One region of the Ensifer sp. M14 genome, then DNA from elsewhere that is predicted to be linked to it. Evidence: riboswitches for the same ligand, from Rfam matches in the RefSeq annotation. Region 1 holds a riboswitch; each other region holds the start of a gene.

Evidence for each region. A riboswitch is a leader RNA that binds a small molecule or an ion and turns the genes downstream of it on or off. The one in region 1 is predicted to bind thiamine pyrophosphate.
Region 2: another riboswitch for thiamine pyrophosphate. It lies ahead of thiC (phosphomethylpyrimidine synthase ThiC); the one in region 1 lies ahead of thiB (thiamine ABC transporter substrate binding subunit).
Region 3: another riboswitch for thiamine pyrophosphate. It lies ahead of thiO (glycine oxidase ThiO); the one in region 1 lies ahead of thiB (thiamine ABC transporter substrate binding subunit).

What each region holds. Positions count from the first base shown of each region.
Region 1 is NZ_QJNR01000004.1:753,562-756,832, forward strand. Features, by position in the region: gene thiP (thiamine/thiamine pyrophosphate ABC transporter permease ThiP) at 1-39, opposite strand, end outside; gene thiB (thiamine ABC transporter substrate binding subunit) at 71-1,099, opposite strand; TPP riboswitch at 1,149-1,265, opposite strand; gene BLJAPNOD_RS03670 (thiamine diphosphokinase) at 1,443-2,093, shown strand; gene BLJAPNOD_RS03675 (ABC-F family ATP-binding cassette domain-containing protein) at 2,097-3,271, shown strand, end outside.
Region 2 is NZ_QJNR01000014.1:321,350-324,620, reverse strand. Features, by position in the region: gene BLJAPNOD_RS30090 (sensor histidine kinase) at 1-10, shown strand, start outside; gene BLJAPNOD_RS30085 (sigma-54 dependent transcriptional regulator) at 14-1,378, shown strand; TPP riboswitch at 1,530-1,661, shown strand; gene thiC (phosphomethylpyrimidine synthase ThiC) at 1,756-3,271, shown strand, end outside.
Region 3 is NZ_QJNR01000018.1:481,841-485,111, reverse strand. Features, by position in the region: gene BLJAPNOD_RS34785 (thiazole synthase) at 1-360, opposite strand, end outside; gene thiS (sulfur carrier protein ThiS) at 363-560, opposite strand; gene thiO (glycine oxidase ThiO) at 550-1,545, opposite strand; TPP riboswitch at 1,767-1,898, opposite strand; gene BLJAPNOD_RS35785 (hypothetical protein) at 2,057-2,233, opposite strand; gene BLJAPNOD_RS34770 (ABC transporter substrate-binding protein) at 2,714-3,271, opposite strand, start outside.

The DNA.
Region 1 (3,271 bases):
GATGCCGCCGAGGCTCAGGGCCCCGGCGGTGATGGTGATCCTGTTTTCGGCTGGCGCGAACAAGCGCGCTTCAGTTCTTGCTCATGGCGGCGAGCCACTCGTCGATCCAGGCCTTGCGGTTGGCCGCGACCTCTTCCGATGGCAGCAGGAAGGTTTTTGCCGGATTGACCAGCTTGCCGAAAGCGTCCGGCAGCGGCTCCTTGGTGGCGGCGACCGGCATCATCCAGTTGGTGGTCGGGATGATCGACTGGAACTCCGGACCGGTCATGAAGCCGAGAAACTGCTTGGCAAGTTCCGGCTCCTGGGCGTTCTTGGTCATGCCGGCGACTTCGATCTGGATGTAGTGACCTTCCGAGAATTCGGCCGCCTGGTAGCGGTCGGTGTTCTCAGCCACCATGTGGTAGGCGGGAGACGTGGTGTAGGAGAGCACCATCGGCGCTTCGCCCTTGGTGAAGAGGCCATAGGCTTCCGACCAACCCGGTGTCACGGTCAGCACACGGTCCTTGAGCTTGGCCCAGGCGGCACCGGCTTCGTCGCCATAGACGGTCTTGACCCACAGAAGCAGGCCGAGACCCGGCGTCGATGTGCGCGGATCCTCGATGACGATCTTCTGCGACGGGTCGCCTTCGACCAGGTCCTTGAGGCTCTTCGGCGGCGTCTTCAGGGCCTGGGTGTCGTAGACCACGGCGAAATGGCCGTAATCATAGGGAAGGAAGGTGTCGTCTGAGAAATCGCCGGGCACCTTGACGCCTTCGGCCTCGATGCCGTGCGGCGCGAAGAAACCGGTGGCCTTGGCCTCGGCAACCAGGTTGGTATCGAGGCCGAGCACGATGTCGGCCTTGGAGGCGGCACCCTCGAGCTTCAGACGGGTCAACAGCTCGACACCATCGGCGACGCCGACATAGGTGACCTTGCATTCGCAGGTCTTTTCAAAGGCTTCGGCGATCTTGGCGCCCGGGCCCCATTCGGTGATGAAGCTTTCATAGGTGTAGACGGTCAGCGTCTTTTCGGCGGCTACGGCATTGGCCGCGAAGACGAGGCTTGCCGTTGCGGCAAGCGCTAGCCGGCTAAGGAACTTCAGTTGCGATGATTTGGACATGGCAGGCACCTCTCCCTAAAAATAATGTTGCATGGGAAAAGGGCGTATCGATCCGATCGCGTCTAATCCCTCCGCCGGTATGAGCCGGATCAGGTTCCGCGGGTTGGCGTTAAACGCCTCTCAGCCTTCGGCCGCATGCGGTCGGAAGGCACCCCGTTAGAGCGGGTAGAGATTTACCGCCGTGACGGTTTGATGGCAAGCGAAGTTTGAACGCCGGTATCCAGCAGCCCGACGCCCGCCAATGCTGCGAAGCCTGATGACATCAACGCAAAATCGCCAGATAGCGGCCCTGTTCGGTTTTCTTGCTTTTCCTTGGCCGTGCCTTTGCGCTATGGGCTTTGCCATGGCCCGATCCACCTTCACCATTCTGCTCGGCGGTGCACTCACCCCCACCGATCGCCTTGCGCGCCAGCTTGTAGGCAGCCGCTTCGTTGCGGCCGATGGCGGCATGCGGCATGCGCGGACCCTGGCGGTGACGCCCGATGTCTGGGTCGGCGATTTCGATTCGACCGAAGAGGCGCTGCTTGCCGAGTTTGCCGGCGTTCCGCGCGAGCCCTACCCCGCCGCCAAGGCGGCGACCGATGGCGAGATCGCCGTGGAAGCGGCGCTTTCGCGCGGTGCCGAAGCTTTGATCTTTGCCGGTGCGCTCGGAGGATCCCGCAGCGATCATGCCTTCCTGCACCTGCTTCAGGCGGCTGCGCTGTCCGAGCGCGGCTTGCCGGTGTTCATGACGTCGGGCGAGGAAGAGGCCTATCCGCTGCTTGCAGGCGAGATCGACATCGATCTGCCGAAGGGCAGCCTGTTCTCCATCCTCGGACTGACCGATCTCTTCGGGCTTACGATCGTCAATGCGCGTTATCCGCTCACCGATTTCACGCTGCCGTTCGGGTCTTCCCGCACCGTTTCCAATGTTGCGGAGGGTCCCCTTCGCATTTCCCTCGACACCGGCCGGGCGATTGTTCTCGCTCGCCCCTATGACCTTTCCGGAGCCTGAGCCTTGGCGCCTCCCATTCTGAAACTCGACGATATCTTCCTCACCTTCGGGGGCACGCCGCTTCTGGCCGGCGCCAACCTGCAGGTGGAGCCGGGGGACCGCATCTGCCTTGTCGGGCGCAACGGTTCGGGCAAGTCGACGCTGATGAAGATCGCCGCCGGCCTTGCCGAGGCACAATCGGGCGAAGTCTTCCGCCATCCGTCCTCGACGGTCCGCTACCTGCCCCAGGCGCCGGATTTCGAAGGCTACGACACGGTGCAGGCCTATGCGGAATCGGGCCTTGGTCCGAGCGACGATCCTTACCGCGTCGCCTATCTGCTGCAGCATCTGGGCCTGACCGGCGAAGAGGACCCCGCGCGGCTTTCCGGCGGCGAGGCCCGCCGTGCGGCGCTCGCGCGGGTGATGGCGCCCGAGCCGGATATCCTCCTGCTCGACGAGCCGACCAACCATCTCGACCTGCCGACGATCGAATGGCTCGAAGACGAGTTGACGCGCAGCCGGTCTGCCCTGGTGCTGATCTCGCACGACCGGCGGTTCCTGGAAAAGGTTTCGACCGCGACCGTCTGGCTCGACCGCGGCCAGTCGCGCCGGCTTGATCGTGGCTTCGGCCATTTCGAGGCCTGGCGCGACGAGGTGCTGGAGGCCGAAGAGCTGGAACAGCACAAACTCGGCAAGGCGATCGAGCGCGAGGAGCATTGGCTGCGCTACGGTGTCACCGCAAGGCGCAAGCGCAACATGCGCCGTCTCGGCGAATTGCAGGACATGCGTTCGCGCCATCGCGGCCACAAAGGCCCGCAGGGCTCCGTCCAGGCGAGCGCGTCCGACGCCAAGGAATCCGGCAAGCTGGTCATCGAGGCGGAAAAGATCACGAAGATCTACGGCGAGCGGACGATCGTCGCGCCGTTTTCGATCCGCGTGCATCGCGGCGACCGGATCGGCCTCGTCGGCCCGAATGGTGCCGGCAAGACCACGCTGTTGAAAATGCTGACCGGCCAGATCGAGCCGGACACCGGAACGGTGAAGCTCGGCACCAATCTGGAGATGGCGACGCTCGATCAGAAGCGCGAGGACCTCAATCTCGAGGACACGCTGGCGCATTACCTCACCGACGGCCGCGGCGAGAGCCTGATTGTCAACGGCGAGCAGCGCCATGTCACCGGCTACATGAAAGACTTCCT
Region 2 (3,271 bases), on a different contig from region 1:
GAGGGCCTGAGCAATGCAGCAATCCGTATGCCTCGTCGACGACGACAGCGACCTCAGGAAGGCGATGACGCAGACGCTGGAGCTTGCCGGTTTGACCGTCATGGCCTTTCCCGGCGCTGCGGAAGCGCTCGCCGTGCTCGGCCCAGACTTTGCCGGTATCGTCATTAGCGATATCCGCATGCCGGGGATCGACGGCCTGACGCTGTTTCGCCGCATCGCCGGCTTCGATCCCGACCTTCCCGTCATTTTGGTCACCGGCCACGGCGACATCCCCATGGCCGTCCAGGCCCTGCAGGACGGCGTCTACGATTTCATCCCCAAACCCTTTGCCGCCGAACGCCTGGTGCAGAGCGCGCGTCGCGCCTTGGAAAAACGCCGACTGGTGATGGAGAACCGTGCACTGAAACGCGCTGCCGAAACAGCAGGCGAAAGCCTGCCGCTGATTGGCCAGACCCCTGTCATGGAACGCTTGCGCCAGACGTTGCGACATATCGCCGACACCGACGTCGACGTGCTTGTTGCCGGCGAGACCGGCAGCGGCAAGGAAGTGGTCGCGACACTGCTGCACAAATGGAGCCGGCGCCGCGACGGGAATTTCGTGGCGCTCAACTGCGGCGCGCTGCCGGAAACGGTGATCGAAAGCGAACTCTTCGGCCACGAACAAGGTGCTTTTACCGGCGCGCTTAAGAAACGCATCGGCCGTATCGAGCATGCGAGCGGCGGCACGCTTTTCCTCGACGAAATCGAAGCCATGCCACCGGCGACGCAGGTGAAGATGCTGCGCGTGCTCGAAGCCCGCGAAATCACCCCGCTCGGCACCAATCTCGTCCGCCCCGTTGATATCCGCGTGATCGCCGCGGCCAAGATCGATCTCGGCGATCCAGCCCAACGGGGCGATTTCCGCGAGGATCTCTATTTCCGGCTGAATGTCGTCACGCTTTCGATCCCGCCATTGCGCGAGCGCCGGGACGATATCCCGCTTCTCTTTTCGCATTTCCTGACGCGGGCGGCGGAACGCTTCAAGCGCGACGTGGCGGATATCTCGCCAGCCGTGCGCCACCACCTGATGTCCCATTCCTGGCCGGGCAATGTGCGCGAGCTCTCGCATTTCGCCGAACGCGTCGCCCTTGGCGTCGAAGGTGCGCTCGGACAAGCGACCGCCAGCGCGTCCTTACCCGGCAGCGCCCTGCCCGAACGACTCGAGCGCTATGAGGCGGAAATCCTGAAAGAGGTGCTGCGGGCGCAGCGCGGCGACGTCAAGGCGACGATCGAGGCGCTCGGCATTCCGCGCAAGACCTTCTACGACAAGCTGCAGCGGCACGGCATCAACCGGGCGGACTATGCCGAGCGCCCGGCATCCGAAAAGCCTGTTCGCTAAAACATTTCCTAAGAGCGCGAAGCGGCATTTTGCCAGAAAACGCGCCAAGAGAGCATCCAAACCGGACACAGCCTGCCGCACGATCAACAGGCGAAGGCCACAACCTTCGGATTAGCGCTTGACGGCGCATCCGGATCGATGGCTATCTCACGACATTCACCAGGGGGGTCCCGTCAAGGGGCTGAGATTCTGCTGGTCGGACCGGCTTTGCCGACCGAGGCGCAGTGACCCGTTGAACCTGATCCAGTTCATACTGGCGTAGGGACGGTGCAGACATCGACGCCACGATTCCGCCATTCCCGCGGAATTTCGGGCGGACGTGTCTTTTCCTTCCGGCTTCAGAACTGGGTCTCCAACCGCAAACTTGGAGCCTCATCATGAATATTGCCACCAACCCCGCAGACCTCTCCGTCACCAAAGGCCCTCTTCCCGCCTCGAAAAAGGTCTATAAGTCAGGGACGATCCATCCCGAGATCCGCGTGCCGATGCGCGAGATTGCCCTGCACCCGACGTCGGGCGAGCCGCCGGTCACGGTCTATGATGCCTCCGGCCCCTACACCGTCGAAGACGCAAACATCCGCATCGAGGACGGCCTGCCACGACCGCGCCGCAACTGGATCATTGCGCGCGGCGATGTCGAAGCCTACGACGGACGCAGCGTTCGACCGGAGGATAACGGCTTTGCGACCGGCGAGCGGCTGACGCCGACCTTTCCCTTCCGTCACCCGCCGCTGCGCGCAACCGGCCGGCGCGCGGTGACACAGCTTGCCTATGCACGTGCCGGCATCATCACGCCGGAGATGGAGTTCGTCGCCATCCGCGAAAATATCGGTCGCGACGCCGCACGCCCCACATCGCGCGACGGCGAAAGCTTCGGCGCCCATATCCCCGATCACGTCACGGCCGAGTTCGTCCGTCAGGAGATTGCCAGCGGCCGCGCCGTGCTGCCGGCCAACATCAACCACCCGGAATCGGAACCGATGATCATCGGCCGGAACTTCCTGGTGAAGATCAACGCCAATATCGGCAATTCGGCCGTCACATCCTCAATGGCCGAGGAAGTGGAGAAGATGGTCTGGGCAACGCGCTGGGGCGCCGATACGGTCATGGACCTTTCGACCGGGCGCAACATCCACAACATCCGCGAATGGATCATCCGCAACTCGCCCGTGCCGATCGGCACCGTGCCGCTCTACCAGGCATTGGAAAAGGTCAACGGCATCGCCGAGGATCTCACATGGGAGGTCTATCGCGACACGCTGATCGAGCAGGCGGAACAGGGCGTCGACTACTTCACCATCCATGCCGGTGTCAGGCTTCATTATATTCCGCTCACCGTCGACCGCGTCACCGGCATTGTCTCGCGCGGCGGTTCGATCATGGCCAAATGGTGCCTGCACCACCACAAGGAGAGCTTTCTCTACGAGCACTTCGAAGAGATCTGCGACATCTGCCGCGCCTATGACGTCTCATTCTCGCTCGGTGACGGCCTGCGCCCCGGCTCGATTGCGGACGCCAACGACGCGGCACAATTTGCCGAGCTGGAAACGCTGGGCGAGCTGACGAAGATCGCCTGGGCCAAAGACTGCCAGGTGATGATCGAGGGACCCGGCCACGTGCCGATGCACAAGATCAAGGAAAACATGGACAAGCAGCTCGCGGTCTGCGGCGAGGCGCCGTTCTACACGCTCGGACCGCTGACGACCGACATCGCGCCCGGCTACGACCACATCACCTCAGGGATCGGTGCGGCGATGATCGGCTGGTTCGGCACCGCCATGCTCTGCTACGTGACGCCGAAGGAACATCTGGGTCTGCCCGACCGCAATGACGTGAAGACCGGGGTGATCACCTACAAGATCGCCGCTCACGCCGCAGACCTCGCCAAAGGGC
Region 3 (3,271 bases), on a different contig from region 1:
AAGGATCCGTGCGGCTTCGACCAGCGCGAACACATCCGGCTGCAATGTGTCATGATTGCCGATCACTTCGAGCTTGATCCAGTTCGTCTTGAAAACCTCGCGCGCCATCTGGGCAGTGAGAACGGCTTCCTTGGTGGTATGGCAGCCGGCCGTGTTCGGCAGTATCCTCGTCCCGAGCGCGCGGATCAGTTCGAAAAACGCACCTCCCGCTTTGCCGCCGGCTGTTTCTCTCCTCAACGAGACCGTGATGATTTGTGTCCCTGAAGCTCGCACGGCGGCCGAAAGCACGGCTGGAGATGGATAGCCTGCTGTGCCCAGGAGCAGTCGAGAGGTGATTTCCGTGTCGTAGACTTGCAGCATGTTCAGCCACCTTTCATCGGCGAGAGAATTTCGATGCGATCATGATCGCGTAAGCGCCATCCATCGCGGTCGGCCGCGTGAACGAGTTCGCCGTTGACAGCGGTCGCCAGCCAGCTTCCTTCATAGTCGAGTGCTGCCATCAGTTCGGCGAGCGTCGAGCAGGCGATCTCCTGCTCCTCGCCATTGACGTTAAGGTTCATCATAGAACTCCGATCTGTGGTCCGGGTTGAGCAGAAGTTCCGCAACGTCATGCGCTAGGGCCGGCGAGAGCAGGAAACCGTGTCGATACATGCCGTTCAGGGAATAGATTGAGCCGGTTCGCGTGATCCTCGGCAGATTGTCGGGGTAGGCGGGGCGAATACCAGTTCCAGTTTCAGTAATCTGCGCCTCGCCGAAGGCCGGGTGCAGGGCGTAGGCGGCGTTCAAGAGCTCCATCAGTGACCGTGCCGCGATAGGACCGGACAATTCGCTCTCAATCATTGTTGCCCCGACCATGAAGACGCGCTCACGCCGTGGAACGACATAGATGGGGTGTCGTGGATGCAGGAAGCGCACTGGACGTGACAGTTGAATGTCGCCGGTGCGCAGATAGAGCATCTCGCCCCGCACGCCCCGCAGAGCCGCGTCATCCGGGAGCCTGGCACGCCCGGTGCAATCGATAGACCAAGAGACACGGTGGTCGACGGTGGCATCGCGCGTCTGGCCGAAGTGAAAACGCGCGCCCATGGCCACTAAAGTGTCATGGAGTGATGACAGCGCCTCTCTTGGATCGAGATGCGCTTCCTTCGGGAAGAAGAGTGCACGCGAGAAGCGGCCGGCCAGATCCGGTTCCAGTGCGGCTATCTGGTCGGCATCAAGCCATCTGTACCCGGTGGTTCGTGTCGAAAACCGATCGAGCTCGCGAGTGTCACGTGGGGCGGCGACGACAAGTGTGCCCTCCTGCGTGACTTTGTCGGGCATCGCCGCCTGCCACCACTCAATGGCTGTCGCACCGAGGCGTTCGACTTTTTCGTCGGCACCTTCGCGCTCACACCAGGGTGCCAACATGCCACCGGCAAACCAGGATGCACCGGCGCCAATGCGTTCGGCCCGCTCGACAATGTCGACCTCAATGCCGCGCCGCGCCAGTTCGTAGGCCGTGACGAGACCGACGACTCCCGCTCCCTTAATGACCACCGGTTGCATTCGCCTTCCGCTCGATCCGATACTTGGGTGTCGCGGTAGGGTCATTTGCCCATTCGCCGCTGCGCTAACGGACGTCGGTGTTGCCGTCTATATCTGCGATACGGTTCGTGTGCGGCATATGAAAAAACCATTCGCTGGCTCCAACTTTAACGTTTGGAGACCCAGATCCTGGAGCTGGAAAGATAGAGACACGTCCAAGCGATCGCAAAGGAGCTGTCGCAGCGCCGTCGTTCCCACCGTCCCTACGCCAGCATGAACTGGATCAGGTTCAACGGGTCATTGCGCTGCGGTCGAAAAAGCCGATCCGCCCAGCAATATCTCAGCCCCTTGTCAGGACCCCCCTGGTGAATGAACCGAGTTCAAAGGCCAATGCCCTGCTTTGTCAAGTGTCGTTTTGGTGGTCATGTTGACAACGTAGGTCGCCAGATTTTGTAGCGGTCAGCGCAAGGAACGCATCGTCATGCCTGACGCCGTCATCATGATCTGCAAGGAGGGCGCCTGCATGGCGAAGCTATTTCAGGTGCTTCGGCGGCTCGTCATTTTCATCCGGGTTTGGGTTGGGAATCTCGTCGGGAAGGACGTCGGGCTCTGGTTCCTCGATAGGAGGCTGCGGCATGTCCGGCGGCAGACCTGGGGGCAGGTCGGGAGCGGGCGGCGTCGGGATAGGTTCAGTCGGTATCGTGCTCATGTTGGTCTCCTCATTTGGAAGGCCAACTTATCCCGCGCCGGTTTTGTTCCGCTGGATGGCTGCATCATGCGCAAAGGACGACTCTTTGTTGTTCGTCTCGATGAGCATCCTGCTGGTCTGGGCGTTTCGACCTGCGACGACAATGTTCACAGGGTCGTCGCAGACAAATCAGTCTGATACCCAAACTCGCCGTGTCAGGTCGAGCATTTCTGGCATGGAGACGCGCAGGCGCGATAATCAAGGCGTCACGGCTGTGCAGGTGACGTGTCCTGTGGCCGCATCGCGCGTCTTTTGGAGTGTCGCGAGACCGGGGTAGCAGCCGCCGCAAGGAGCCATATGGGATGAGACGGGGAGGTATTCCGGCTTGCGCGTGCCTTTATCAGCTCTCCGGCGCGCCGCCAGATTGCGCGACAGCCCAGATCTTTCCCGGGAGGATCCGAGCTGTCGGTTTCATGCTTGCGGCTTTTTCATCGTTATGGGCTAGCGAAGCCACTCGTTCCAGCGTTGCAGCAATTGCGCCGCATTGGCGTTGATCCATTCAGCGTCGGGGACAACCATAAAGTCCCGAACCTCGTTCGCATGCGGCATCGTCTTGCGCACGTCCTCCGACATCAAGGCGATTGCGTCGGTGCTTGGCGGCGTGCACGAAAGCACTTCGCAAGCCATTGCCTGCGCCTCCGGCGAATTCAGCCAGAACGCCATCAGTTTTAGCGCGTTGTCACGATTCTTTGCTCCTTTGACGAGCGCAATGCGGTCGCCGACCAGAAACGATGCCTTATAGGACCATCCAATCGGCAAACCTTCGTTCTGCATCGCCTTGGCGCGCGTCAGCCAAATCTGCCCAATCGAATAGTCGCCATTGCGAAAGCCTTGCACACTCTGATCGCCGGTTTTCCACCAGACTGAAACCGCGGGCCGGATTTCGTCGAGTTTTTTCAGCGCCCGTTCCACGTCGAGCGGAAACAGCTCTTCTCGGCTGACGCCATCGGCAAGCAGCGCCGCTGCCATCACACGCCAGGGGTCGTCGAAATTGGGAAA